3 regions of the Kocuria sp. CNJ-770 genome follow, and region 2 is predicted to be linked to each of the others. Evidence: riboswitches for the same ligand, from Rfam matches in the RefSeq annotation. Region 2 holds a riboswitch; each other region holds the start of a gene.
The links. Region 2 has a riboswitch for cyclic di-AMP ahead of BJF77_RS04890 (NlpC/P60 family protein). Riboswitches for the same ligand answer to the same signal wherever they lie in the genome.
Positions count from the first base shown of each region.

Region 1 (9,632 bases), on a different contig from region 2:
GAGCTGCGGTGGCAGCCGCTGGACGACGTCTCGCCCGCCGCGCTGCCGGCCGATCTGGCGCCGCTGCTCCGGGAGCACGTCATTCCCGCGCTGCTGGGCTCCCCTGCGGATCGTCCAGCTCGCCCGCGGCGCGGTGCCGCCGGTGGAGCAGGAGCCCGGTGACCAGGCCCAGCACGATGCCGACGCCGCCGAAGACGGACAGCCACATGGCGGCGTGGCCGACGAACGCGGCCACCACGAGGCCGACCACGATCCCGGGCACGGCGCCGCCGATCATGCCGTAGGCCATGTAGGCGTACTCACGGTCCAGGCTGGTGCGGGCGTTGCGGCTGAGGTCGGTGGCCATGGGTCCAGTCTATCGGCGCCGGGCGACGCGGGCCGGGCAGTGGCCGGACCGGTCGGCGGCGCGCACCGGGCACGGTGGGCGGGCGGCCGCCGGACGAGCAGCGGGTGCGCGGAACCTGTCTGGCCGACCAGGATCCGCGCACCCGAACCGATGTCCTCGCGTGCGGTCAGCGCACGCGGACGTAGATCGGGCCGGAGCCCACGTTGACGCTGTCGATGACCGTGGTGCCGCCGTTCCAGCCGCCGTGCACGGCCTTGCCGCCGCCGATGTAGACGCCGATGTGGGCCGAGCCCATGCCGCCGTCGGCGTAGTAGACGAGGTCGCCGGGCTTGGCCTGGCCGGCGGAGACCTGCGTGCCGAGGCTCAGATAGGAGGCCGGCCAGCCGTGGTGGTTGATGCCGGCGGCGCGCAGGGCGTTGGTGACCAGGGCCGTGCAGTCCTGGCCGACGCCGAGCTGGCCCAGAGCGGCCGAGGAGATGGTGGCGCCCTTGCCGGAGGCGGAGCTCTGCGGGGCGACGGTGCGCTCGGCCGCCGGGGCCGCCTGGACGGCCGGCTTCGGCGCCGGGGCCTGCTTCACGGCCGGCTGCGGGGCGGCCTGCACGGCGGGGGCGGCCGGCTGCGGGGCCGGGCGACGACCGGCTGCGCCGCCGGCGTCGCTGCCGGCCGCTGGACGGTCTCGCGGGCCTCGGGCTCCGCCTTCTTCTCGGCCGCCTTCTTCTCGTTCTTCTCGGCCTGCTTCTTCTCGGACTCGTCCTGGGCCTTCGTCACGTGGGCGACCGGCGCGAGGGAGACGGTGGGGGCGGCGGACGGGGTCGCCGCGGCCACGGCGGACAGCGGGGCGTCGGCGGCGGCCTCCTGGGCCGGGGCCTCGTGCGCGGAGACGGTGGTGGCCAGCGCCAGGCCGGAGAGGGCGGCGACGGCGGCCACGGTGCGGGCCCGGCCGGTCAGGAGGGAGGTGACGCCGGTCGAGGAGTTCAGGTCACGAGTCATGGGGGTTTCAGCAGGCTTTCTGGAGGGCCGGGCGAACCTGCCGGGAGACTGCGGTGACAGCACGGATCACCCCGCGCGCAGGCGCGCGGGGTGATCGATCTCCGGCAGCGCGGCCGTCCGGATGCGGAGGGCCGCGCACGGCGGGGGGAACGGAGGAGGGCGTCCGAAGGCGGACGGGGCGCACGGCGTCGGAGAGGACGGATGTGCGGGGGGGGGACCCGGGAGTGCGGGTCCGGGTGGTCCGGGAGGGACCGGGTGCCTCCCGCGGGGACCCTGGGGTCTCCGCGGGAGACGAGCCGGATCAGCCGATCCGGTAGTAGCCGTCGAGCTGCATGGCGTTGACGGAGTGGATCTGCGTGCCCTGCGAGGGGTTCAGCGCCGAGATCATCTTGCCGCCGCCGATGTAGATGCCCACGTGGCCCCCACCGTTCTGGGAGACGAGGTCGCCGGGCTGCGGGTTGGACACGGGGGTGCCGGCGGCGAACTGGGCCCAGGTGGTGCGGGGCAGGTCGATGCCGTTCTGGGCGAAGACCCACTGGGTGAAGCCGGAGCAGTCCCAGGCGCCGAAGGCGGTGCCGCCGTAGACGTAGCCGGAGCCGATGCCCTGCTGGGCAGTGCCCACGATGCCGCCGGCGGCCGCGGTGATCTCGGTCGTGGCGTTGGCCTGCGGGGTCACGCTCGCGGTGGAGACCGCCGGCTGCGCGGCGGGGGCCGGGGCCTGGTAGGCCGGGGCGGCGGGCTGCGCGGCAAGCGGGGCCTGGTAGGCGGCGGGGGCCGGGGCCTGGTAGGTGTAGGAGGCCAGCGAGGCGGCGGCCGGAGCCGGGGCCGAGTAGGCGGCACCGGAGGCCGCGGGGATCTCGGCGTAGGCCTGGGCCGGGGCGATGGAGCCGACGATCGCGGCGCCGGCGGCGGCGGCGATCGTGGTGTTGCGCACGGCGTTCGAGGTGGTCTCGGCGCGGTGGCGGGCGGTGCTCTGCTTGAAAATAGCCATGGGTGTGTTCCTCCCTTTGCCTACGAGGTGAGCTGTCGGATTCGGGTGGGAGACACCCGGCCGCGGAGCGCATGCGCTCCGGCGACTTAACCCCAAGGCCCCGGATCACCGGGACCGGAAATGGTTCCCCCGCTTCTGCCAAGCAGTTTCTGTGCATGGGCCCCGGGCACCGGCAGAATTCGGCGATGTGCACGAGGATGCCGATCCGACCAGTGATCAGCACGGGTTGAACAATACATGACCGGTTACGGAAGTGTCACGTTTTGATCACGGCCGATCACGGAATTGCATCTCGGGCCGGACGAAAACCTGTGGATTATGTCGCTCCGGACTATCAGTGCGATCCGGCGGCGCACGGTGGAGCGAGGGTCCGGGCACCCCTGAACCCGCGGCTCACCAGGGCATTCGCCGCCGGCGGGGCACGGTCCGGCCGAACTGGCCGAAAGTGCCTTGTGAACGTCCCCACAAGGGTGGCCGGGTCTCGCGCAGGGCCCCGTGACCTGTCCCGTGACCTGCCCCCGGGCCGGGCACGACCCGACGGGCGCTCAGACGGCGAGGACCCGGATGGCCCCGGCCGTGCGCAGGTCGATCTCCGCGGACCGGCCGGTCTCGGCGACCTCGATCCGCACCCGCTGGCCCTCCACGCGGGCCCGGACGACGGCCCCGGTGAGCACGCCGACGTCGCTCAGCACGCCCAGCAGCGCGGCGTCGGCCTGCACCACCTCCGGCAGCAGCGCCACGGTGTGCGTCGCCTCCGGATCCGCGCGGGCGGCCTCCAGCAGGGAGGGGTGCCCCGCCGCCGAGGGGCTGTCCCCGACGCCCAGTGCGGCCAGGCCCGGGATCGGCGTGCCGTACGGGGAGTATCGGGGGCTGTGCAGCAGGTCCACCAGCCGCCGTTCGACCTGCTCGCTCATCACGTGCTCCCAGCGGCACGCCTCGTCGTGGACCTGGGCCAGGTCCAGTCCGATGACGTCGGCCAGCAGCCGCTCCGCCAGACGGTGCTTGCGCATCACCTGCACCGCGCGTTCGCGGCCCAGCTCGGTGAGCACCAGGGAGCGGTCGGCCCCCACCGTCAGCAGTCCGTCGCGCTCCATCCGGGACACCGTCTGCGAGACGGTGGGCCCGGAGTGGTCGAGGCGCTCGACGATGCGCGCCCGCATGGGCGTGATGCCCTCCTCCTCGAGCTCGAGCACGGTCCGCAGGTACATCTCCGTGGTGTCGATCAGATCGCTCATGCCTCAGTCATCCTTCGTCCGGCCGTCCGTCCCCGGGGATCCCGCCCGGTCCGGTCTTCCCGCACGAGCTTAGTCCGCGGTCCCCTGCCGCGGAGGGGACCGGGCCGCGGCGGGGCCCGGGTCCGGGTGGGGCAGAATGGGCCGGGGCCCGGCCGTGCACGCCCCTGCACCACCACCGCCGCGCCCGCCGCCCGCCGCACGTCCGTCATGAGGGAGCACCCGTTGTCCGCACACGTCACCATCCCCCAGCACCTGCTCCCGGCCGACGGCCGGTTCGGCGCCGGGCCCTCCAAGGTCCGCCCGGAGCAGGTCGACGCCGTCGCCCGGGCCGGGGCCGGGCTGCTCGGGACCTCCCACCGGCAGGCCCCGGTCCGGCGGCTCGTGGGCTCGGTGCGCGAGGGCCTGGCGCAGTTCCTCCGTCTGCCCGAGGGCCACGAGGTCCTGCTCGGCCTCGGCGGGGCCACCGCCTTCTGGGACGCCGCCGTCTTCGGGCTGGTCGAGGCCAAGGCCCAGCACCTGGTGTTCGGCGAGTTCGGCGCCAAGTTCGCCCAGGCCACGGACGCCGCGCCGTTCCTGGAGGCCTCCTCCGTGGTGGAGGCCCTGCCCGGCACCCGTCCGGAGCCGCGGGCGGAGGACGGCGTGGACGTCTACGCCTGGCCCCAGAACGAGACCTCCACCGGGGTGGCCGCCCCCGTGGTCCGGCCCGCCGGCATCGCGGACGAGGCGCTGGTGCTGGTCGACGCCACCTCGGCGGCGGGCGGAATGGCCGCGGACCTCTCCGCGGCGGACGTCTACTACTTCTCCCCGCAGAAGAACCTGGGCTCCGACGGCGGGCTGTGGCTGGGGGCCTTCTCCCCCGCCGCGATCGAGCGGATCGAACGGATCGGCGCCTCCGGGCGCTGGGTCCCCGACTTCCTGAAGCTGACCACGGCCCTGGAGAACTCTCGCAAGGACCAGACCTACAACACCCGGCGCTGGCCACGCTGGTGATGCTGGACGAGCAGCTGCGCTGGCTCAACGACCGGGGCGGCATGGCCTGGGCGGCGGCCCGCACGAAGGAGTCCTCCGACCTGGTCTACGCCTGGGCCGAGGCCTCCCCCTTCGCCGCCCCCTTCGTGGCCCGCCCGCAGGACCGCTCCACGGTGATCACCACGGTGGACTTCGACTCGGGCGTGGACGCCGCCGCCGTGGCCGCCGTGCTGCGCGCCCACGGCGTGGTGGACGTGGAGCCCTACCGGAAGCTGGGGCGCAACCAGCTGCGGATCGCCACGTTCGTCTCGATCGAGCCCGACGACGTCGCGCGGCTGCTGGCCTGCGTGGACCACGTCGTCGACCGGCTGCGCGCGGCGGACGGCGGGCGCTAGGGAGCCGCCCCCGGGGACGCCGCCCCGGCCGCGGGGCCCCGGGCGCGCAGCCGCAGCCAGAACAGGGCGCCGACCAGGGCCCCGCCGAGCCCGGCGGCCACGGCCACGCCCATGCCCCACCGCGCCCCGAGGGCGTCCGTGATCCACCCGACCACGGGCGCCCCCACCGGGGTGCCGCCCATGAAGATGGCCATGTAGAGGCTCATCACCCGGCCGCGCATCACCGGGAGGTGGTCGACTGCACATAGGCGTTGGCGGTGGTCATGATCGTCAGGGAGGACAGCCCGCACGGGACCAGCCACAGCGCGAACACCGTCAGGGTGGGCGCCGTGGCCGCCCCGAGGCAGCTGAGCGCGAAGACGGCGCTGCCGCCGTAGACGTAGCGCAACCGGGCGCTGCGCCGCCGGGCCGAGAGCAGGGCGCCCGCCACCGTGCCCACCGCGAGGACCGAGTTGAGCACCCCGAAGGTCTCCGGTCCGCGGCCGAACTCGGGGCCGGCCATGGCGGCCAGGAACACGGCGAAGTTCAGCCCGAAGGTGCCGATGAGGAAGATCGTCACCAGCACCGCCACGATGTCGGGACGGCCGCCGACGTAGGCGAGTCCCTCCCGGATCTGCCCGCGCCCCCGCCCGGAGCGCGGCATCCCGCGCAGCTCCTCGGACCGGATGGCGAGGATCGCGGCGAGCATGGCGCCGAAGGTGAGCGTGTTGAGCAGGAACACCCACCCGGAACCGATCGAGGCCACGAGCACGCCGGCGGCGGCGGGGCCGATCATCCGGGCCGCGTTGAACGAGGTGGAGTTCAGGGCCACGGCGTTGGAGAGGTAGTCGTCGTCGACCATCTCGGAGACGAAGGTCTGGCGCACGGGAGCGTCCGCGGTGGACGCGACACCGAGGGCCAGGGCGAAGGCGTAGACGAGCCCCAGGCTCGCCACCCCGGCCAGCACGGCCGCGCCCAGTCCCGCCGCGAGCGCGGCCATGGCGGTCTGCGTCCACAGCAGCAGGCGGCGCCGGTCCAGCCGGTCGGCGAGCACCCCCGCCCAGGGCGCCAGGAAGAGCTGGGGCAGGAACTGGAGGGCGGTCACCACGCCCATCGCGGTGGCGTCGTGGTCCGAGAGCTCGTCGAAGACCAGCCAGGACTGGGCGGTGCGCTGCATCCACGTGCCGATGTTGGACACCAGGGCGCCCAGGAACCAGATGCGGTAGTTGCGGAAGCGGAAGGACCGGAACATGCCCCGGGCGGGATCGGGGGCGCCCGCGGCCGCGACGCCGCTCCGCGGGGCGCTCAGGGCCGTTCGCCGTCCGGCGACGGCACGGTCCCGTCCTGCGGGCCGGACCCGGGCTCGTCGCCGCCCGCGGCCGGCTCCTCGGCGGCGGTCCCGGGGGCCTGGTCGGCGGGTGCCGCCGCGGCCTCCTCCTCGGCGCGCTCCTGCTCCTCCTGGGCCTTCTCCTCGGGGCTCACACGCTCGGACCAGGGCACCCACTCGGGGGCCAGCAGGGCGTCCTCCCCGGGCAGCAGGCCGACCTCGCAGACGGTCACCGTCCTGCTGCGCGGGGCCCGGGCGAGGCTCGCGAACCAGTTCCAGCCGCGGTAGCCGGGCAGGGTGCACTCGAAGAGGTGGACGACCAGCCGGTCCTCCTCGACCTGCACGCGGTGCCCGGGACCGATCTGCTGAGGCTCCGCGATCTGCTCCACGCCGGCACGGGCGGTGGCGGTGTCGGCGATCAGCAGGGCGTCCTGCTTGGGGGCCCGGCGGCGGGCCGGTCGCGCCGGGCGGGCAGGAGGCTCGGGGGCCGCCTCGGCGGGCGCGTCCTGGACGGTCTCCTCGGTCACTGCTGGTCTCCCTCGGGGTGAGTGCTGGGTGGGGCGCCCGGGCCGGGGCCCGGGCCGGTCGGCTCAGACGTCCAGGTTGTCGGCCACGGTGCGCAGGATGGCGGCGATCTTCCGGCCGTGCGCGGAGTCCGGGTAGCGGCCGCGGTGCAGCCCGTTGGACATCTCGTCCAGGAGCTTGATGAGGTCCTCGGTGATGACCGCCATCTCCTCGGCCGGTTTGCGGACGTTCTTGGCGATCGACGGCGCCCGGTCCAGGATGCGCGCGGACAGCGCCTGCGCGCCGCGCCGCCCCTGGGCCACGCCGAACTCCATGCGCGTCCCCGGCTTCACCGTGGTGGCGCCCGCGGGCAGGGCCGAGGAGGGAAGGAACACCTCCTGGCCGTCGTCGGTCGCCAGGAAGCCGAAGCCCTTCTTGGAATCGAACCACTTCACCTTGCCGGTGGGCACGCTGTCTCCCTCGTCGTCGTCCTCGTGGAAGGGCGGCCCCGCCGTCCGTGCTGCCGGGCCACCCTGTGGAACCTCCCATTCTAGCCCTGCCGCAGGCGCCGGGACGCCCGCGGACGCGGTCACGGCGGGGTCCCCGGCTCGCTATTCTGGACCCATGCCTTCCCACGACGACCGCGCCGCCACGCCCGAGGACCGCCCCGCCCGCCGCCCGGGGGTCGACGTCCTCGGCGCCGCCGCGGTCGTGCTGGGCCTGGTCTGCGCGGTGTGCCTCGGGCTGCTGCTGGTGCTGAAGGCCGTCGGCGCGGACCCGTGGGACGGGCTGACGGTCATCCCGTGGTTCGTGCTGCCCGTGGCCTTCCTGCTCTTCTGCGCCGCCCTGGTGCGCTCCGTGCTGCGCCGGCGCCGGGCCTGACCCGTGGTCCCGGACGGACTGCTCCGGGACCTCGCGGCCCGCTCCCCCGGTGAGCTGGCCGCGCTGCTCGACGCGCGACCCGACGCCGTGCGCCCCGGGACGACGACGACCGCCGAGCTCGCCGAGGCACTGCTCTCCCGGGCGGGCCTGAGCCGGGCCCTCGACGAGCTCTCCCGGCCGGAGCTGGACGCCCTCGAGCGGGCCGTGGTGCTCGGCACCCCGGACGGTCCCGCCGGCCCGCTGCTGGCCGCCCCGCCGTGGGACCGGCTGCACCGGCTGGCCCTGGTCCACAGGGACGGGAACGCGCTGCGGCTCGTGCCCGGGGTGGCGGAGGCCCTGGGCCGCTACCCCGCCGGGCTGGGCCGCCCGCACCGGGTGCTGGCGGCCCGGGCGGCACGCCTGCGCGGCGGCGAGCCGGCGGCCCCCGCGTCCCCCGCGTCCCCCGCGGAGATCGTGCGCTGGCCCGCGCCGGTGCGGAGGTGCTCGAGCGGTTCCGCTCCCGCCCGGTGGGCCTGCTGCCGGACGCGCTGCGCCGTCCGGACCCGGAGGCCGCCGCCGCCCGGCCCGTGGACTGGCTCCTGGCCCGCGGCGTCCTGCTCCCCGTGGACTCCCGCCACGTCGAGCTGCCCCGGGAGTTCGGCCTCGCCCTGCGCGGGGCGACCCCTGGGCCCGGTCCCCGCAGGACCCGCCCCTGCCCCCGGGCACGCGGGTGCCCGACCGGCTGCGGGACAACGCCGCCGCGGCGGCCGTCGAGCAGGTGCTGCGCCGGCTGGCCGCGCTGCGCGCCGAGCTGCGCGAGCGTCCCCTGACCACGCTGCGCGCCGGGGGGATCGGCGTGCGCGAGCTGCGCCGCCTGCGCACCGCTCTGGCCCTGGAGCACCCGGAGCTCGTGCGCCTCCTGGGCCTGGCCGAGCTCGCCGGGCTCGTGGAGCTCGACCCGGACACCTCCGCGTGGCGGCCCGCGCCGGCGCCCTTCGAGGACGCCGAGCGCCCCGAGCAGTGGCTGCACGTCGTCAGCTCGTGGCTGGCCGCCGACGTCGTGCCCTCCGCGGTCGGCCTGCCCCTGGCCGACGGCACGGTCGTGGGGGTCCTCACCCGCGGGACGCACTCCCCGGAGGCCCCGCCGGTGCGCCGGGCGCTGCTGCGGGCCCATGCCGCCCTCGCCGAGGCCGCGCCGGGCGGGCACGGCCCCGAGGACGTCCTGGCGCTCGCCCGGTGGCAGCGCCCGCGCCTGGCCCGCTCCCTCGACCGGTGGGGACCCGGCATGCTCGCCGAGGCGGCCGAGCTCGGCCTCGTGGGCGCCGACGCCCTCTCCCCGGCCGGGCGTGCGGTCGCCGCGGGCCGGGCCGAGGAGGCCGCCCGGGCGGTGGCCGGCTGGTTGCCCGCTCCCGCGCGGACGGTGCTGCTGCAGGGCGACCTCACCGCCACGGCCACCGGCTACCTCGCCCCGCCCGTGGCCCGCGCCCTGGGCGAGCTCGCGGACGCGGAGGGCCACGGCCCGGCGGCCCGGCACCGGTTCACCGAGCGCTCCCTGCACCGGGCCCTCGACGCCGGGTGGGACCCGGAGAGCATCCTGGCGTGGCTGGCCGAGCACGGCCGCGGACCCGTGCCGCAGGCCCTGGCCTACCTGGTCGAGGAGGCCGGCCGGGACCACGGCCGGGTCCGGATCACCCCCGCCGACTGGGTGCTCACGGGTGAGCAGGACCTCCTCGAGGCCCTCGCCCGCTCCCCCCGCCTGGCGGGGCACCGGCTGCGCCGGCCCGCCCCGGGCGTGCTCGTGGTCACCGGGGACGAACCGGGTCCCGGCCGGCGCCGGGCGGGACCGGCGCGCGGGGGCAGTCTCGAGCAGCTCGTCGCCGCCGTCCGCGCCACGGGCACGGAGCCGGCGGTGGAGACCGTCCGGCCGGCACCGCCGCCGTCCGCCGGCGACGCCGGCCCGGACCTGCTGCCGCAGGCGCCCGCCCCGCGCCACCCGGGGCCGTCGGCCGCGGAGGTCGAGGACCTGCTGGCCCGC
Region 1 covers NZ_MKJW01000086.1:38,450-48,081, reverse strand. The annotation lists gene BJF77_RS21015 (NUDIX domain-containing protein) at 1-162, shown strand, start outside; gene BJF77_RS07585 (hypothetical protein) at 80-346, opposite strand; gene BJF77_RS07580 (C40 family peptidase) at 513-923, opposite strand; gene BJF77_RS07575 (hypothetical protein) at 920-1,336, opposite strand; gene BJF77_RS07570 (C40 family peptidase) at 1,638-2,327, opposite strand; cyclic di-AMP (ydaO/yuaA leader) riboswitch at 2,333-2,522, opposite strand; gene BJF77_RS07565 (metal-dependent transcriptional regulator) at 2,873-3,562, opposite strand; partial or broken gene serC (phosphoserine transaminase) at 3,770-4,926, shown strand; partial or broken gene BJF77_RS07555 (MFS transporter) at 4,923-6,157, opposite strand; gene BJF77_RS07550 (DUF3027 domain-containing protein) at 6,211-6,759, opposite strand; gene BJF77_RS07545 (cold-shock protein) at 6,823-7,206, opposite strand; gene BJF77_RS19950 (hypothetical protein) at 7,361-7,618, shown strand; gene BJF77_RS07530 (helicase-associated domain-containing protein) at 8,328-9,632, shown strand, end outside.
Region 1: linked by a shared signal. The riboswitch ahead of BJF77_RS07570 (C40 family peptidase) and the one ahead of BJF77_RS04890 (NlpC/P60 family protein) in region 2 are both predicted to bind cyclic di-AMP.

Region 2 (9,632 bases):
TCAACCGTCGGTCGGTGGTGCCCGTGGGCGACGACATCCCACCTGCCGCAGCCGCCGTCCTCGGTTGCGCGGTCCTCACTGGCGGCGGTGCGGTGCGAAACGCCGGCAAGCCGTCACCCGGTCAGGACGTCATGATCGTCGGTCTGGGAGGTGTGGGCATGGCCGCCCTGCTCACGGCGCTCTCGCTCACGAGCCAGGCGGAGAACCCGGGAAAGGTGATCGGAGTCGACGCCAATCCGGACAAGCTCGCACGTGCCCGAGAACTCGGGGCCACCTCGGTGTACTCGCCACAGGAGGTGGAGGAACTGGGGATCAAGGCCCCGGTGGTCGTAGAAGCTGCAGGCCACCCGAAGGCGTTCGAGACGGCGGTCGCGGCAACCGCCGCCGGAGGGACCACCGTGACCGTCGGCCTTCCCTCCCCAGATGCGCGTTCCTGCATCGCGCCCCTGGGAGTCACGGCTGAGGCTCGGACCATCATCGGGTCCTACCTGGGATCTGCGGTGCCAGAACACGACATACCGGCCTACGCCCAGATGTGGCGCGAGGGGCGCCTGCCGGTGGAGGAACTCGCCTCGGCCACCATCCGGCTGGAAGACATCAACGAAGCCATGGACGAGCTGGCCGACGGCAGGGCGGTCCGCCAGATCATCGTCTTCGACTGAGCGTCCTGCGCCGGGCCACGGCCCCGTCCTGCGTCCGTGGCAGAAGCCCGGTGCCGGGTCGGCGGACGGGGGGATCCAGTGTCCGGCGGTCCGCGCCCGGTGCTGGTGTCCGGGGACCGGCTGGTGGACCTGTTCCCCCGCGGGTGGACCAATAAGGATTGTGATCGGTGCCGGTACTTCGGCGGCCCGGACAGCACGGACATGTGGTGGCCCCGACACCGATGTGCCCGGAGGATGCTTCCTTCGCATCCAACCTCAGATGAACATGCCGCTGGTCTGGCCTCAGACCCGCAAGAAAGGGAATTCCATGGGCAACCGTGCAGACATTCGGGTCACCGTGGGCGGCGACCTCTCCGTCATCGCTGAGTCGGTTCCCACCGGTGCGGGATCCTGAGGAGAAGCATGGAAGATCTTGTTGACCACGGGACGGTCCGTGCGGAGTCCGGCGCCACCAGCAAGCAGGCCCGGGCGCAGCCGGATGTGCTCGAGCGCTTGCAGGTTGCCGGCGTGGCCGCTGATTCCTCGCCGCGCCGGCTGGCCGAGTACGCCTACGACGCCTCCAACTACCGGGTGGAGCCGCTGGCGGTGGTGTTCCCCCGCAGTCGGGACGAGGTAGTGGCCACCGTGGCGGCGTGCCGGGAGACCGGTACCCCGCTGGTCGGCCGCGGCGGGGGTACCTCCATGGCCGGCAATGCCGTGGGCCCCGGTGTGGTTGTGGACTTCTCCCGTCACCTCGATGGTGTGCACGGCGTCGACGAGACCGCCGGCACCGTGGACGTCGATCCCGGGGTGGTGCTGGCCGATCTCACCCGCCAGGTGGAGACAGCCACGGGCGGAAGACTCACCTTCGCCCCGGATCCCTCCTCGAAGAGCCGCGCGACGGTGGGCGGGGCCATCGGCAACGACGCCTGTGGGAACCACTCCGTGCGCTACGGCCGCACTTCCGACCACGTGGTCGAGATCGACGTCGTCACCACCGACGGCGCGCGGCTGACGGCCACCACCACGGGCCTGCGCGCCACCGACCCGTCCGATGACGCGTCGGCCGCCCGTGCGGCCGAGCTGACGGAGTCACTGACGCGGCTGGCGCGGGAGAACCTCGCCGTCTTCCGGCTCGAGCTGGGCCGGATCCAGCGCCAGGTCTCCGGGTACCACCTGGAGAACCTGCTGCCGGAGAAGAAGTTCAACATGGCTCGGGCCCTGGTGGGCACCGAGGGCACCTGCGCCGTCGTGGTCGGGGCCCGGATGAGGCTGGTGCCCAAGCCGGCCAGCGCGCTGCTGGTGTGCCTGCACGCCGACGTGGTGGAGGCCGCCCGGGACGTTCCCACGATCCTGGAGTTCTCCCCGGCGGCGGTGGAGGGCACCGACGAGGCCATCGTGGAGACCATGCGGTTCCGCCGTGGGGCGGACTCCGTGCTGGGCCTGCCCGCCGGACGGGCGTGGCTGTTCGTGGACCTTGACGGCGAGGACCCGGTCACCGTGGCCGCCGCGGCCGAGCGGCTTCTGGCCCGGCTGGGACAGAACGGGCGGCTGGTGGAGGGTCGGGCCGTGCCGGACCTGGTGGAGCGTGCCTCGCTGTGGCGGGTGCGGGAGGACGGGGCGGGACTGGCCTCCCGGCTCGCCTCCGGAGGGGAGTCCTGGCCGGGTTGGGAGGACTCCGCGGTCGCCCCGGAAAAGCTGGCGGACTACCTGGCGGATCTGCGCGCCCTGCTGGCCGATCACGGGCTCGACGGCGTCATGTACGGTCACTTCGGCGCCGGCTGCATGCACATCCGCATCACCTATGACCTGCGCACCGACGCCGGGCGGGCCGTGTTCGGCGACTTCACCCGTGCTGCGGCCGAGCTGGTGGTCCGCCACGGCGGGTCGTTGTCCGGCGAGCACGGGGACGGCCGGGCGCGGTCCGAGCTGCTGCCGATCATGTACTCCCCGGCGGTGCTCGCCGCCTTCGCCGCCTACCGCCGGCTGTGGGACCCGGCCGGGATCCTCAACCCCGGCTCGATCACCGTCCCGGACCCGATGGACGCGCACCTGGCGCTGGCCGGGGTCCCGGCGCGGGAGTGGCGCACCAGCTTCGACCTGCGCCCGCTTCACCGCGGCGGGGGATCTCTCGCTGAGACCGACGACGCCGCGACGGCCGGCGGCGCGGGCCTTGACCCGTGGGTGCAGGCAGTGCAGGGCTGCATCGGCGTGGGCCGCTGCCGTGCGGACATCGGCGGGGTCATGTGCCCCAGCTACCGGGCCACCCGCGACGAGAAGGACTCCACCCGGGGCCGGGCCCGGGTGCTGCAGGACATGGTCCGCGGGGCGGCCACCGTGCAGGAGGGCTGGCGCTCGGAGGAGGTGCGCGAGGTGCTGGACCTGTGCCTGTCTTGCAAGGCGTGTTCCACCGACTGCCCGGCCGGGGTGGACATGGCCACCTACAAGTCCGAGTTCTTCGACCACTACTACGCCGGCCGGCTGCGACCGATGGCGCACTTCTCCCTGGGCTGGCTGCCGCGGTGGCTGAAGCTGACCGGCCGGGTTGCCCCGCTGGTCAACGCGGTGCTGGCCACACCACTGGCCAAGGTCGCGGCCCTGGTCGGGGGACTGACCACCCGCCGGGCGATGCCCCGATTCGCCAGAACAGGGGAATGGCGTCAGCAGGTTGCCGCCGCCGGGGTGCTGTCCCCAGGTGACCCGCAGGGAGCAGTAGTGCTGTTCGTGGACACCTTCACCCGCGGGTTCCGTCCTGAGGTCGCCGGGGCCGCCGCACGCGTGCTGACCGAGGCCGGGGAATCTGTGCAGTGCTCAGCACAGGCCTGCTGCGGACTCACCTGGATCTCCACCGGCCAACTCGGCACCGCGAAAAAACTGTTGGCCCGGGCCGCAGAAGCCCTCGACGACGGCACCGATCGGCCGATCGTGGTCGTGGAGCCCAGCTGCGCCGCAGCCCTGCGCAAGGACCTGCCCGAGCTCGTCCCCACCGACCAGGCCAAACGGGTCGCGGCCCGGGTGCGCAGTTTCGCCGCCCACGCCGCCGACCTCGTCGCGGACGGGTGGACTCCGACCCCGGCCCGCCCCGTGCCCGAACAGGTGGTCCTGCAGACCCACTGCCACGAGTACTCGGTGTTCGGCGCGGGCAACCAGCGGGCCGCGCTGGCCGCGGTCGGGGTGGCCGAGGTGGTGGATGCCACCGGCTGCTGCGGGGTGGCCGGCAACTTCGGCTTCGAGGCCCAGCACTACGAGGTGTCCATGCAGGTCGCCGAGAACGCTCTGGCACCTGCCCTGCGCGGCACCGGAGCCGAGGCCGCGGTGCTCACCGACGGGTTCTCCTGTGCCATGCAGATCAACCAGCTCGACGCCACCAGGACGGGTGTGCACCTGGCCCAGCTCCTGGACCCGGGCCGGCCACAATTCCGAGCGGCCGCCCCCGACCGAACCCACTCCACGACCCCGAAAGAGGACACCCCATGACCACCAACGTCAACGCCTCCCGCACCTCCCAGCCGGCTCTGAACGCCGTCGGCAAGGTCAGCACGGGCCTGTTCATCGACGGCCGGTGGTGCGAGGCCGCCTCCGGGGCCCGCTTCGACGTCGTCAACCCGGCCACCGAGGAGGTCATCGCCACGGTCGCCGACGGCGGCCCCGAGGACGCCGCCCGCGCCATCGAGACCGCCGGGCGCGTGCAGAAGGACTGGGCGAAGACCTCCCCCCGGGCGCGCAGCGAGATCCTGCGCCGCGCCTACGACATCATCATGGACCGCCAGGACGAACTGGCCCTGATCATGACCACGGAGATGGGCAAGCCCTTCGCCGAGGCCAAGGGCGAGGTCGCCTACGCCGCAGAGTTCTTCCGCTGGTTCTCCGAAGAAGCCGTGCGCATCGGCGGGGACCAGACCACCACCGGGGACGGCAAGAACCGCATCCTGGTCTCCAAGGAGCCGGTGGGCCCGTGCGTGCTGGTCACCCCGTGGAACTTCCCGCTGGCGATGGGCACCCGCAAGATTGGCCCCGCGATCGCCGCCGGCTGCACCATGGTGTTCAAGCCCGCCAACCTCACCCCGCTGTCCTCCCTGGCCCTGGTGGACATCCTCGTGGAGGCCGGCCTGCCCGCCGGCGTGCTCAACGTCGTGTGCACCTCCAGGGCCTCCTCCGTGGTGGGCCCGTGGATGTCCTCCGGCATCGCCCGCAAGATCAGCTTCACCGGCTCCACCGAGGTCGGGGTGCGCCTGCTCGAGCAGGCCGCCCAGCACGTGATGCGCTCCTCCATGGAGCTGGGCGGCAACGCCCCGTTCCTCGTCTTCGCCGACGCGGACCTGGACCGCGCCGTGGAGGGCGCCGTCGCGGCGAAGATGCGCAACATGGGCGAGGCCTGCACCGCGGCCAACCGGCTGTTCGTGCAGCGCCCGGTCGCCGAGGAGTTCTCCGCACGGCTCGCCGCACGCCTGGGCGTGCTGTCCGTCGGCGACGGCGCCCAGCACGGCACCGACGTCGGACCCCTCGTCGAGGAGAAAGCCCTCACCAAGGTCCAGGAACTGGTGGACGACGCGGTGGCCAAGGGCGCCACCGTGGTCTGCGGCGGCTCCCGCCCGGACCGCCCCGGCTACTTCTACACCCCCACCGTCCTGTCCGACGTGGACCCCTCCGCCCAACTCATGAACGAGGAGATCTTCGGCCCGGTGGCCCCCGTCATCCCGTTCGACACCGAGGAGGAGGTCGTGCGCATGGCCAACGACACCCCCGGCCTCGGCCGCGAGGGCGGCCGCGTGGGCATCGAGGAGTTCCTCGAAACCAAGTACATGGCGGTTCCCCGTGCATGACGGGCAGGCCTCGGTCTGTCGCTTCACGGCTGAACCCAGCAACCGCAAGTCCGGCAAATGGGCGGACGGACATCGGAGATCGTGGTGTCCGGCAATGGCGTACGCCACCGTTGCTCCGACTGTGGGCTTCTGACGAAGTCGGCGTCCCAGGAGAACACCACACTTCGTGGCAACGCGACTGCAAGCGAGGGAAAGCGGCATGGAGATAGGCATTTCGGGCGGGTCGTGCGTGCAGCGCAGCATCCTCGCGGACCAGGTGTACAAGGAGATCCTCGCGCGCCTCATGGACGGGGAGCTGAAGTCCGGGGATCCCGTCAGCATCGACGGCACGGCGCGGGAGCTGGGCGTTTCCCCCACGCCGGTTCGGGAGGCTCTGGCGCGGTTGGAATCAACGGGTCTGGTCGTTCGGGCCGCGTTGCGCGGTTACCGCGTGGCGCCCCTACTGACCCACGAGGAGCTGCTGGACCTCATGGACGCGCGGTTGCTCATCGAGCCGTACAACGCCGAACTGGCCTGCGGCCGCGCGGACCCGCCGTTCCTGGAGGCCCTCGAGCGTTCCATCGAGGACCACCGCGACGCCCCGAACGGGCCCCACTTCTCCGACTACCGCTCCTACTGGGAGGCGGACGAGCGCTTCCACCGGCTCATCGCGGAGCAGGCGGGGAACAAGTTCGTCCTGAGGGCCTACGAGTCCCTCGGCGGGCACGTGCACCGGTTTCGGCTCTTCGGCGGATTGGGGGTCCAGGACGCCCGGAGCGCCACCGAGGAGCACACGCAGATCCTGCAGGCGCTGCGCCGAGGTGATGCCGGGGCAGCCCGGATTGCGATGGCCGGGCACATCTGCGGCGTACGGGAGCGTGCGATGGACGAATACGAGCGCACTGATCGGAATGCCCGGAATGCCACTGCCCGATACGTGCGGCGACATGGGACTGCACGACAAGCAGGCCCGGCACAGGGATTGCCGTCCTAGAGCAACGCTTCTTGGGGGATCGGGTGTGCGGTTCCCATCGGGAGAGGAACCGCACACCCGGTTCACAAGCGTGGAGTCAGCGCACCCGGATGTAGACCGGACCCGAGCCGACGTGGACGGTCTGGATGACCGTCTGGTAGCCGTTCCAGCCGCCGTGGACGGCCTTGCCGCCGCCGATGTACACGGCGATGTGGGCGAAGCCCATGCCGCCGTTGGCGTAGTAGACCAGGTCACCGGGCTGGGCCTGGGCGGCGGAGACCCGGTGGCCGAGATTCAGGTAGGAGACCGGCCACCCGTGGTGGTTGATCCCGGCCGCACGCAGGGACTTGGTGACCAGGGAGGTGCAGTCCTGACCCACGCCGAGCTGGCTCTTGGCCGCGGCGGCGATGGTCGCGGCCTTGCCGGACTGGGACTGGATGCTGAGGAGCTGCTGGGGGGCTGCGACCGGGGCGGCCTGGGCCGGGGCCACGCTGCCGAGCGCCATGGCGCCGGCGGCGACCGCCAGGGTCGCGGTGCGCCCCAGGGGGAACGAGCGCTGGGCGCGGTGGCGGGGCGTGCGGGAGTGGAAGATGGGCATGAGTGATGTCCTCCCTCTTGCCTGCGAGGTGAGCTGTCGGATGCGGGTGGGAGACACCCGGTCGCAGGGTGGAGGCCCTGGCGACTTAACCCCTAGGTCCCGGGGGAGGGACCGTTCGTGGTTCCCCCGCTTCTGCCGAGCGATGTGTTCAGGGGGCCCCGGGCACCGGCAGAATTCGGCGATGTGCACGGGGGTGTCGATCAGTGGGGGGATCGGCACGGAGAGAACACTAATCGAAAAGTAACGAGAAAGTCTCGTTTTGATCACGGGCGTGTCTCAGAATCTGCTGCAATCCGGCCGTGGGCCTTCGCGCTCGCGCGAAGCTGCTTGGGGAGGGGGGCGGCGGGGATCCTCTGGTCGGTGCATCTCAAGACAAAAGTGGGCTTGACCTGGGGCTCTGTTCCACTCGTGTTCGCCGGCGAGTCCGCCTCTGCTCTGGGGCGGGGCGTCCGGGGGTGACACGCACGTTATGGCGCGAGAAACCGCGGGGAATGCTTCACGGAGCATTAAGCAGCCGACGTGGGCGGCTCCTTGGTGGGGGCGGAAAAGGCGATCTCTTAGTGGGTCCCAGGGTCCAAACGGGAATTCGCTAAAAGAAATTACTGCGTTTGTCATGACCGCCCGGTGTGGGTCGGTTTTCTTCGCGGACCCTTCCGGCGTGCCTGCCCTACATCCCGCCCTTGTCGACCTCGGCGGCATCGAGCAGGTCGTCCAGGACCCGGTCGAGGCGGGCCACGAGGGACAGGTGCCCCTCGTGCTCCAGCAGGTGCGCCCGGGCGCCCGGCACGTGCGCGGCGAGCCACTCCCCGTGGGATACCGGGACGGTGCGGTCCTCCCGGCCGTGCCAGATCCGCGTCGGCACGGCGATCTCCTCCACGGCGAAGCCCCACGGACGGTCCACCGCCAGGTCGTCGTCGCGCCAGCCCACGATGCCCTGGCGCAGGGAGTGCTCGGCCGCGCCCATGACGTAGTCGGCGAAGTCCCCGGTCATCACCGCCCGGTCCACCGGCGGGAGCATAGCGCGCAGCAGTTCGACGACGTCGCCATCCGGCGCCGAGGCGGCCGCGGTCATGGCCTGCACCTGTTCCTCGAGGTAGGCCTCGAGCGCCCGGCGACCCTGCCGGGCGGCGGTGAACTCGGCCGCGCTGTCCTCGTCCATCCCGGCGACCGGGTCCAGTCCCTCGGCGCGCGGCGGAGCACAGCCGGCCAGGGAGCTGACCGTGCGGCAGCGGCCGGGCAGCAGCGCGCCGCAGGCCAGGGCGCGCGGGCCGCCGCTGGACCAGCCCAAAGTGAGGAACTCCTCCGCACCCAGCTCGTCCAGGACGCACCGGATGTCGGCCACGGCGTCGGCCACCGTGCCGGGGGCCGTATGCTCCGGGAGCGGGTCCGAGGTGCCGTAGCCGGGGCGCGAGACGGTGAGCACTTGCAGCCCGCGCTCCGTAGCCGCGCGCTCGAGCGGCCCGAACGGGACCGCGGCGCCGGGGGCGCCGTGGTGGAAAATCACCGGCAGGCCGCCGGGCGGGCCGGTGAGCCGGAACTCCAGGCGGCGCCCTCCGGCGCGGCGACGCTGCGGTTGCCCTGATTCTCCGTGTGCGCGCTCATGCCGTCCCCGCTCTCCGGTGGCCGCTGCTGGGCTGCTGTGGCGCCTGGTGGCCTACACGCTAGGGCTCGGCAGTGTCCGCGACCAGGGCGGCGGGGGCATGTGACGGGCCGGCACCGGGCGCGACGGCAGCGCGGCCCATCCGGCGGGGGTGTCCTGCTCCAGCGCTCGGCCGAGCTCGTCACGTCAACCGGTTGTGCCACCAGCAGCGTCGTCGTGAATCAGCGCTCCGCACGATGTCGCCGCTGTCCGGTCCGGCGGTTCCTCCGCATCCGGCCTACGACAGCGGGGCTCGCCCCGGACCCGGCCGGCCGGCGAAGGCCTGGACGATGTCGAGCCAGGCGTCGGCGTCGGGGCCCTCCGCGACGAGGTTCCCGTCCTGGCGGTGCCGCCGCCGGGTGGCGAGCAGGGCGAAGTCCAGGGCCGGGCCGTGGACACGCTGACCTGCCTCGGCCGGTCCCCAGGTCCAAGTTTCTTCCTCGTGGGTGAGCTCGACGCGGAACGGCTCGGCCGGTGGATCCAGCCGGCGCTGCCGGAAGGCGTAGTCGCGGGTGGCCACGCCCAGATGGGCAACGTGCCGCAGCCGGTGCGAGGCGACCGGGGGAACCCCGAGGGCGTCGCGGACGTCCTGGCCGTGGGCGAAGGTCTCCATGATCCGGGCGCTGGCCATCATGGGCGCCCCCATGGGCGGGCCGATCCACGGGATGCGCTCGCCTTCCGGCACGGCGGCGAGCCGCTCGAGCACACGGCGCCGGCTGTCCTGCCAGGACGCCAGGATCTCGGCCGGGGGCCGCGCGGCTCCCTCCTGGGCGCCGCGGTCGACGACGTCGGTCTCCGCCGCGAACCGCTCCCGCAACTGCGCGAAGACCTCCGGCTCCTCGAGGGCAGTGAGCACGGTCCGCTCCGTCCAGGTGAGGTGGGCGATCTGGTGGCGGACCGTCCACCCCTCCGCCGGGGTGGGGAGGTCCCAGTCCTCCGCGGACAGCGGCCGCAGCAGCTCCTCGAGCAGGTCTCCCTC
Region 2 covers NZ_MKJW01000078.1:88,955-98,586, forward strand. The annotation lists gene BJF77_RS04870 (alcohol dehydrogenase catalytic domain-containing protein) at 1-662, shown strand, start outside; gene BJF77_RS04875 (FAD-binding and (Fe-S)-binding domain-containing protein) at 1,065-4,118, shown strand; gene BJF77_RS04880 (NAD-dependent succinate-semialdehyde dehydrogenase) at 4,115-5,464, shown strand; gene BJF77_RS04885 (GntR family transcriptional regulator) at 5,664-6,437, shown strand; gene BJF77_RS04890 (NlpC/P60 family protein) at 6,514-7,014, opposite strand; cyclic di-AMP (ydaO/yuaA leader) riboswitch at 7,020-7,205, opposite strand; gene BJF77_RS04895 (alpha/beta fold hydrolase) at 7,682-8,518, opposite strand; gene BJF77_RS04900 (TIGR03084 family metal-binding protein) at 8,892-9,632, opposite strand, start outside.

Region 3 (9,632 bases), on a different contig from region 2:
GCTCGTGGTCCTGGATCAGGCCGCGAACCACTCCTCCAACCAGCCCTGCATGAGCTCGATCTCCGCCTGCTGGTCCTCGATCATCTTCTCCGCCATGGCTCGCAACTCGGGGTCGGTGCCCATCTGCAGCTCCATCTCGGCCATCTCGAGAGCCATCTGGTGGTGGGCGATCATCTCTTCGAGGAAGGCCTTGTCGAACTCATCCCCGGACCGTTTCGCCAGCTCTTCGAGGCTCATGCCGTCCATGCCGTCCATGCCGTCCATCTCGCCCATCATGGCGCCCTGCATGTCGGCATTCATGCTCTGGCCATGGCCGCCATGGCCATGGCCGTGGACGTGGTGCCCGTGGCCGTGGTGGTGGCCGTGTCCATGGTGGTGGTGTCCCGGGGTGTTCTCGGCGGCCAGCCGCTGGGCCGCTGCTTCCAGTTGCTGGATCTCCTCGGTCTGGGCCTCGATGATCTTCTCCGCCAGGTCACGGATTTCGGGACGCTCGGACTTCTGCAGGGCCAGCTCGGCCATGTCGGTGGCACCTTGGTGGTGGGGGACCATCATCACGGCGAAGTGGCGGTCGTGGTTCATGTGCCGCTCAGCGCCCGTCTGTGCGGAGGCGGAGGCAGGCTGGTGCGTCGGGGACGCGACCGCCGCGGTCGCCCCGGCACCGCTGAGGGCCAGCGCCAGGGCCGTCCCGGCGGCCAGGTGCTTGAACGTCGACGTCATGACGAATCTCTCTTTCGCAGCAGCCCGTACTGGACCTGCACATCGTGGTGTTTGCTCTGTTCAGCCTCGGGTCGAGGCGGACCGATCCATCCACGGTAGCCCCGCCGCAGCTGGCTTCGCCGGGCTGGGAGGGCTGGGCGGTAGATCTTCACTGAACCTTCAAGAGCGGGCCCATCAGGCGGCCAGATCGGGGTGTTCCCCGGCGGTGGATGGGTGCAGGCATCTCCGGTTCTGACCGACCGATCCTGGATGCTGATCAGGTGGGGGGGCACACCCGCCGCCCGCCACGAGCGGCATTCGTGGCGGACGGAGGGTTGGCTCAGCGGAAGGTGACGTAGCCGACCGTCGGCATGGCATTCACGCTGTGCACGAAGGTGCCCTGGGTGGGATTCAGCGCGGAGATCATCTTGCCGCCACCAAGGTAGATCCCGATGTGGGCCCCGCCGTTCTGGACGACGAGGTCGCCAGGCTGCGGGTCGGTGGTCAGGGTGCCGGCCGCCCACTGCTGCTGGCTAGTGCGGGGGAGGTCGATGCCCTGCTGGGCGTAGACCCACTGGGTGAAGCCGGAGCAGTCCCAGGCGCCGAAGTCCGTGCCGCCCCAGACGTAACCGGTGCCGGCTCCCTGCATCGCTGTGCCCACGATCCCGGAGGCGCCGGTAATTTCGGTGATGTCCGCCGATTGGGTGGACACCGCCACGGCCGATGTAGCCTGCTCGGGCGCGGCCGGGGCCTGGGAAGAGGCGGTGGAGACGGTCTGCGGGGCGGCCGCGGGCTGGGAGGCCGCCGAGGTGTAAGTCGTCAGTGCGGACGCGGGGGTCGCGTAGGCGGGGGCGGTCTCTGCGGGGACCTCGGCGTAGGCCTGGGCCGGGGCGATGGAGCCGATGAGCACCGCACCGGCGGTGGCAGCGATCGTGGTGTTGCGCACGGCGTGAGAGGTGGTCTCGGCACGGTGGCGGGCAGCGTGGCGCTTGAAAACAGTCATGGGTGAGTTCCTCCCTTTGCCTACGAGGTGAGCTGTCGGATGCGGGTGGGAGACACCCGGCCGGCAGAGCGCACGCGCTCTGCCGGCTTAACCCCAAGGCCCCGGATCACCGGGACCGAAAATGGTTCCCCCGCTTCTGCCAAGCGATATCTCTTCAGGAACCTCGAGCACCGGCAGAATTCGGCGATGTGCACGAGGGCGCCGACCGGATCAGTCATCGGCACGCAGTGGACAGTAGCCCATCCATAACGAAAGTGTCACGTTTAGGTCACGGCCTGGATTCTCTCCTCGGTCGGGAGCGGGAAGCTGTGATTCCGGCCTCGGAAAAATACGCCCCGAGGAAGTGAAACCGTCACGCAGCAGGACCCGTCGCGTAGCTCATACCGGTCTTTCAAAGCGCTCTGACTAGGACACATGGCATGGTGGCGCGCGTTTCGCTGGACGCAGCCGACAGCGACAGGGCTCTGCAACCATGCGCAGTCTTCAGCGCGGGCCGGGCCAGCACCAAGATTGTTGGGGAGGATTTTCAAGGTGGCTCACAGTTTGGGAGGGCTTCGGAAGTGCCCTTCCGAGGCCTTAGGGCAGGGTTTCTTCATGAAATCTCCATATTCAGCCCGCTGCACCGATGTAGAGGCCAGGTAGTGAGGCGGGATCGCGGATTCTTGAGGCGTTGATCTTCATCAAATCTTCAAGCTTTCGGGTCGCGTCACACAGAATCGGCAGTTTACTGTCGATGACATGGCGGGCTGGCTCCGGCCGGTTCGTCTCCTCGACCGAACCGACGAAGGAGCAAGCCATGACCCATCACGTGAGCGCGATGCTGGAGACCTACCCGAAGGACCTCGGGGGAGTGGACCAGGGCAAGCTGGCGGCCTGTATCGAGGCCTGCTTCGAGTGCGCCCAGACCTGCACCGCTTGTGCCGATGCCTGCCTGTCCGAGGACATGGTCGCCGAGCTGACCAAGTGCATCCGCACCAATCTCGACTGCGCGGACCTGTGCGAGGCCACCGGGCGGGTGCTCTCCCGGCACACCGGCTACGACGCGAACATCACCTTGGACGCGATCCGGGTCTGCCAGATGGCGTGCAAGGCGTGTGCTGATGAGTGCGAGCAGCACGCGGACATGCACGAGCACTGCCGGATCTGTGCTGAGGCCTGCCGTCGCTGCGAGGCCGCCTGTGCGGCACTGGTCGCCTCCCTGGGCTGAGCCCAGACTCGCGCTGACCCACGGACGCCGATGACCGGCCTCCGTCGGTGAAAGAGGAGCCTGATGGGCTGATCGGGCGTGCCCGGATGCGGGTTCCCTCTTCCCCCCGCCCCTTGTTCAGTACAGCTCTGCCCGCGCGGTTTGTTCACGCGCAGGGTACGGGGCTGATGACCGAGCCGGCACCTCGGGGTCGAGCTCCTTCATTGCGGAAGAGAGACATCATCATGCGTTCCATCCAGTTCCCTGGCCGTCGCACGGCGGCCGCCGCCTCCACCGTTGTCGTCGCCACGGCCCTGTGGGGCGGGGCCAGCGCCCCAGTGTTCGCCCACGGACAGGTGACCACCCCGGTCTCGTCCCACGCCCAGGATCAGGCCCCGGAGGACATGCTCGGCCCCGATCCCACCTCCCCGACCGCCTACGAATTCGGTGAGACCCTGGCCGGTTTGGAGGGCGAGCAGCTGGAGGTCACTTTCCTGGCCGAGATCATTGGCCACCACCAGGCCGCGATCGAGATGGCCCAGCTGGAGCTCGAGCGCGGGACCAGCCCGGACATCCGCACCCACGCGGAGAACATCATCGCCAGCCAGCAGCACCAGATCGACCAGTTCACCACCTGGTTGGAGGAGTGGTACGGGTTGACCCCGGAAGAGGCCAAGGCTCAGGCCCCGGAGGAAGCACAGGAGGAGATGAAGATCCTGGAGGAGGAGACCCGGATGATGGTCGAAGAACTGGCCGCTGTTGAGGCTGGCGAGGACTTCGACGTCGCTTTCGTGCAGAAGATGATCCCGCACCACAACGGCGGGATCGTCGAGTTCCTCGAGCTGCAGTCCCGCGCTGATCATGCTCAGCTGCGGGTGGCCTCCAGCGCTGGGATCACCGCGCAACAGGCGCAGATCGCGGACTTCCGCACCTGGCTGGCCGGCCAGAACTGAACGAGCACGCTCATGGTGAGGGGCCCGTCCACCGATGGGCCCCTCACCGTGAGCCGGTCGCGCGACCGGCTTCAGGGGTGAGTGTGGGGCTGCTGCCCGGTGCTGTTCGCCCCGTCGCGCCGGCGGACGACGACCCACTGTGCGACGACGATGATCAGGGCCACCACGGCGGTGACCACCAGGGTGAACGGGTCCGACTGGGCCTTCAGCAGCACGAACGGCACGAGCACCGCGGCGTCGAGCAGGATCGCGATCCCGGGGATCCAGGGCTTGGCCCCGACATCGTCCTTGAGGTGGCGCAGGATGCCGAGGTGGATGGCGATGTCCATGGCCAGGTACAGGATGGCGCCGAGGGAGGCGATCTGGGACAGGTCGAAGAACGCGGCCATCAGCATCGCCAGCCCGGCCGTGATGTAGAGGGACTGGTGACCCTCCTGCCCCGGCAGCCCGGGGGCCTGGCCCATGTCGCGGAGCATGTCGTAGAGCTTCGAGACCGAGAACAGGCTCGCGACCAGTCCCGACAGCGTCGCGACGACGGCGATCACCACGGTCAGCGTCACACCCCAGGCGCCGAACATCGGCTCGGCCGCCTCGGCCAGGGCGTAGTCCCGGGCCGCCACGATCTGCGGCACGGTCAGGCTGCCGGTGACCGCGACGGTGATCAGCAGGTAGAGCACGGTGCATAGGGCGATGGAGATCATGATGGAGCGGCCGATGTTGCGCTGCGGCTGCTGCAGGTCCGCGCCCTGGTTGGTGATCGTGGTGAAGCCCTTGTACGCCAGGATGCACAGGGTGGTCCCGGCCAGGAAGCCCAGCCAGCCCGCCTCCGGTGGGGTGCGGTCGGCGGCGGTGAACAGCCTGCCCAGGGAGGACACCCCTGCCGCGAGGATGCCCGCGACCGCCAGCACGGCGATCCCGACGATCTTGATTGCCGCGGTCACCGTGGCGGAGCGCTCCACCCACCGGTTGCCCACCAGGTTGACCAGGGCGGCGGCCGCGATGGCCACCACCGCCAGCACCGGCACCCACACCGCGGAGTCCTGCAGGCCGAAGGGGCGCAGCAGGTAGGAGGCGAAGGTGCGGCCCAGCAGGGACTCGGCCAGGATCATCGACACGTACATGAACAGGGAGAAGGACCCGGCGAGAACCCCGGGGCCGTAGGCGGCCTTGAGTAGCATCGCGATCCCGCCGGAGGACGGGTTGGTGGCCGAGTAGCGGATGTAGGAGTAGGAGCTGAACGCCACGACCACGGCCCCGGCGAGGAACGCCCAGGGCACCCAGCCCCCGGCCAGCTCCGCGACCTGCCCCACGAGGGCGAAGATGCCCGCACCGATCATCACCCCCGTGCCCAGGGCGACGGATCCGGTCAGGGAGAGCTTCTGCTGCGTCTGCGTGCTGTCGTTCATGGGGAGCTGCACGTCCTTCCTGCCGGGGTGCGATCGTTTCTCGGCGGTGGGGTTGTCGGACAAGGTCGGTGGGTCGGGCCCACCGCCGCTCAGCGGACCTCGAGGGTGCCCATCATGCCGAGGTCTTCGTGGTCGAGGGTGTGGCAGCGGAAGACGGGGCGGCCGCCGAAGTCGTCGAAGGCCACCCGGACGGTGACCCCCCCGAAGGCCGGGATGTTGACCACGTCCCGCCACCGCGGTGCGGAGACGTCGCGGCCCTCCTCGGCCACGACCTGCAGGGGTCACACGTGCAGGTGCACCGGGTGGTCCAGGGGGCTGGAGTTGGTCAGGGTCCACACCTCCACGGTGCCCACCCGGACCCGCTGGTCGGTGCGCTCGGCGTCGTACCCTTACCCGTCGATCGTGAAGGACATCATGCGGCCCGGTCTTCCTCCGCCGCATCCAGGGACAGCTGCTGGCGGCGGCTCAGCGGGCTCACCGGTCGCCTTCTTCCAGGGTCCGTAGGCGTTCCCGGTACTCCTCGGTGTTGATCTCTCCGCGGGCGTAGCGCTCCTGGAGGATCTCCCGGGACCGGCGCGGGCCTGCACCCGTCGTCGGCGGCGCGGTGCCGCCCTGCCAGGTGCCGCCGCCCGAGCCGCTGGTGAACGCCTTCACCAGCACGAAGACCAGCACCACCGTGCCCCCGATGAGCAGGAGCCAGAACAGCCACATCCACCCCATGCCGTCACCCCACATCATGACGGGTTCCTTCCGTGGTAGTTGGCGCTGTTCCGGGGCCGCCCTGTAGCGGCCCCGGACGACCTGCGGAGTCTCAGGAGCCGCTGGGCAGGCCCTGGAGCAGGCCCTCCATCTCGGTGATCTCGGCCTCCTGGGCCTCGATGACGTCCTGGGCCAGGGCCACGGCCTGCGGGTTCTGCCCCTGCTCGACCTGGTCGCGGGCCATCTCGACCGCGCCCTCGTGGTGGGCGGTCATCTGCTCCAGGTACAGCCGGGAGGCCTCGGTGCCCTGGGCGTCCTCCAGGGCCTGCATGTCCTCCTCGCTCATCATCCCGCTCATCCCCGCCCCGGAGCCGTGGTCCATGCCCTCCATGCCGCCGGACTCCATCATGGGCTCCTGGCCCCAGGCCTCGAGCATGGCGTTCATGCGCTCGATCTCCGGGCCCTGGGCGTCGATCACCTGCTGGGCGAAATCGGCGACCTCGGCCGGCACCTCCTCCTTGGCCAGCAGCGTCTCGCTCATCTCCACGGCCTGCTCGTGGTGCGGGACCATCATCTGGGCGAACATCACGTCCGCGTCGTTGTGCTCTTCGGCGATCGGCTCCTCGGAGGCCGAGGTGGTGCTGGGGGTCTCGGGGGCGGCGGTGGCCGGGGCGGCGGTCTCCGCGCTCGTGCCGGTGTCCTGCTCGTCGGCGCCGGTGCCGCAGCCGGTCAGGGCCAGGGCGGAGGCCAGGGCGAGGGTGCTGAGGGCGGTGGTTCGCTTCATGGGGGTGTCCTTCTCTTCTTGTCGGTTGTGTCGGTGGGTCAGTGGGTGGGGCAGTCGTGGACTGCTCGGCGGGACGGCGGTCCTCGGCGCTGACGGCGGCCAGATGGGCCGGGTCGAGGTCGAGGCGGCGCAGCAGCTGGGCGTTGAGCGCCACCACGATCGTGGACGCCGACATCAGCACCGCGCCCACGGCCGGGGACAGCACGATCCCGATCGGCGCGAGCACCCCGGCGGCCAGGGGCACGGCGACCACGTTGTAGCCGGCGGCCCAGACCAGGTTCTGGATCATCTTCCGGTAGCTGGCCCGGGACAGGTCGATCATCGACAGCACCGCCCTCGGGTCGTTGCCGGCCAGGACCACCCCGGCCGACTCCATGGCCACGTCGGTGCCGGCGCCGATGGCGATGCCGACCTCGGCCCGGGCCAGGGCAGGGGCGTCGTTGACGCCGTCGCCGACCATCGCCACGGTCATCCCCCGGGACTGAAGCTCGGTGACCTTGGTGTCCTTGTCCTGCGGGAGGACCTCGGCGAAGACCTCGTCGATGCCCAGCTCGGCGCCCACGGCCTCGGCGACCTGCCGGGCGTCGCCGGTGATCATCGCCACGCGCACCCCCCGGTCCTGCAGGGCGGCCACGGCGGCGCGGGACTCGGGGCGGACCTTGTCCTCCAGGGCCAGGGCACCGATGACCGCTCCGTCCCGGAGCACGTGGAGGACCCCGGCGCCGCGGCTGGTCCACTCGTCCACGCCCGCCCGCAACGGCTCGGGGGTGTCCTGGTCGAGCTCGCGCAGCATGTTCGGCCCGCCCACCAGGACCTCGGCCCCGTCGACGGTGGCCTTCACGCCGCGGCCGGTGGCCGCGCGGAAACCGGTGCCCTGCAGGCCCAGCCGGGGGGCCTCGGGGTGCTCGGCGGCGGCGCGCACGATGGCCCGGGCCACGGGGTGCTCGCTGTCGGCCTCGGCCGCCGCCGCCCAGGCCAGCAGCTCACCCTCGGAGACCCCGGGGACAGGGGCCGTGCCGGTGACGGCATGCGCCCCTTCGGTCAGGGTCCCGGTCTTGTCGAAGAGCACCACGTCGATGGTGCGCATCCGCTCCAGGGCCAGCCGGTCCTTGATCAGCACCCCGGCCTTCGCCGCGCGCTCGGTGGAGATCGCGATGACCAGCGGGATCGCCAGGCCCAGGGCGTGGGGGCAGGCGATGACCAGCACGGTCACGGTGCGGATCACCGCGTCGTCGGGGCTGCCCAGGACCGTCCAGGCGATGGCGGTGAGGATGCCGGCGGCCAGGGCGAACCAGAACAGCAGCGCGGCGGCACGGTCGGCCAGGGCCTGGGCCCGGGAGGAGGACTCCTGGGCGGCCGCGACCATCCGCTGGATCCCGGCCAGGGCGGTGTCGGCGCCGACGGCTTCCACCCGCACGCGCACGGTGGTGTCGGTGGCCACGGTCCCGGCGACCACCGTCTCGCCCACGGTGCGGGCGACGGCCTGGGATTCGCCGGTGATCATGGACTCGTCGAACTCGGCCGTCCCGTCGACGATCTCCCCGTCGGCCGGGACCCGGGCCCCGGGACGGATGAGCACGACGTCGCCCACGGCCAGCTCGGCGACGGGCACCGTGACTGTGTCGCCGTCGACGACCTTCTCGGCCTCGTCGGGCAGCAGCGCGGCCAGGGCGTCCAGGGCGGAGGACGCCGCCCCGAGGGCGCGCATCTCCATCCAGTGGCCCAGCAGCATGATGACCACCAGCAGGGCCAGCTCCCACCAGAAGTCGAGGTCGAACCCGCCGATCCCCAGGGTGGTGACCCAGGAGGCGACGAAGGCGACGGTGATGGCCATGGCGATCAGCAGCATCATCCCCGGCTGCTTCGACTTCAGCTCGGTGAGCCCGCCGCGCAGGAACGGGGCACCACCGTAAAGGTAGATGACGGTGCCCAGCACCGGAGGGATCCAGGTAGAGCCCGGGAACTCGGGGACGTGGTAACCCAGCAGGTGCCCGACCATCGGGGAGAAGACCACTACGGGGATCGCCAGTACCAGCGAGAGCCAGAACTTGTTCTTGAACATCGCCGTGGAGTGCCCGGCGTGCTCGCCGTGGGTGTGGACCTGGTGGTCCTCGTCCACCGCCGAGTGGGCGTGGGCGTGCGGCATGGCCTGCCCGTGGGTGTCGGCATCGGCGTGCCGGCCGCGGTGGGCCGCGCCGTGGTGATCGGCGGGGTGGTCCGTGTCGTGGTGATCGGCGGGGTGGTCCGTGTCGTGGCCGGTGTGCGCCTGGCCCGGGGCGGTGGGGCGGTCGTGGTGCTGCGGGGTGCTCATGGCGTTCCTTTTCGCGCAGGTCCCTGGCGGGCCAGGGCGGTGGTCGGTCTCGTCAGGCGGTGACGAGGGTGTAACCGGCTTCTTCCACTGCGGTGCGGACCGCCTCCGTGCTCAGCGGGTGTTCGGCGGTGACCGTGACGGTGGAGGCCCCACCGGCCACCAGGTCCACGTGCACCTCGCTCACACCCTTCAGGGCGGTGAGCTCCTCGGTGACGCTGGTGGCGCAGTGGCCACAGGTCATGCCCTGAACCTGGTAGGTCGACGTCGTGCCGGTAGCGGAAGCCGTCCCAGCAGCAGGAGCCGCGTGATCGGCGGCGGGGGCGGGTGCGCAGCAGGCGCAGCCGGTGGAGGCCATCGGCAACGGGGAGCGGGTCTCGTGGCTCATGTGAAGCTCCTTCGATCGATTCGGGCGGTAGGACCGGATACGTCCTCACCACCCCCAGGTATATACCCCCCAGGGGTATGTTGCAAGCGTGGGGTCATGCGGCGACCGTGGTTTCACGGGGGCGGTGCCGGGTGGGGCGGGGTAGCTCCACGGTGAAGACCGTCCCAGCTCCGGGACCGGAGGAGCTGACGTTCAGCGTTCCGCCGTGG
Region 3 covers NZ_MKJW01000116.1:10,835-20,466, forward strand. The annotation lists gene BJF77_RS13980 (DUF305 domain-containing protein) at 16-717, opposite strand; gene BJF77_RS20860 (C40 family peptidase) at 1,037-1,699, opposite strand; cyclic di-AMP (ydaO/yuaA leader) riboswitch at 1,705-1,895, opposite strand; gene BJF77_RS13990 (four-helix bundle copper-binding protein) at 2,496-2,906, shown strand; gene BJF77_RS13995 (DUF305 domain-containing protein) at 3,131-3,838, shown strand; gene BJF77_RS14000 (APC family permease) at 3,910-5,244, opposite strand; partial or broken gene BJF77_RS14005 (multicopper oxidase domain-containing protein) at 5,334-5,597, opposite strand; gene BJF77_RS14010 (SHOCT domain-containing protein) at 5,719-5,982, opposite strand; gene BJF77_RS14015 (DUF305 domain-containing protein) at 6,056-6,727, opposite strand; partial or broken gene BJF77_RS14020 (heavy metal translocating P-type ATPase) at 6,777-9,038, opposite strand; gene BJF77_RS14025 (heavy-metal-associated domain-containing protein) at 9,091-9,423, opposite strand; gene BJF77_RS14030 (cell wall metabolism sensor histidine kinase WalK) at 9,518-9,632, opposite strand, start outside.
Region 3: linked by a shared signal. The riboswitch ahead of BJF77_RS20860 (C40 family peptidase) and the one ahead of BJF77_RS04890 (NlpC/P60 family protein) in region 2 are both predicted to bind cyclic di-AMP.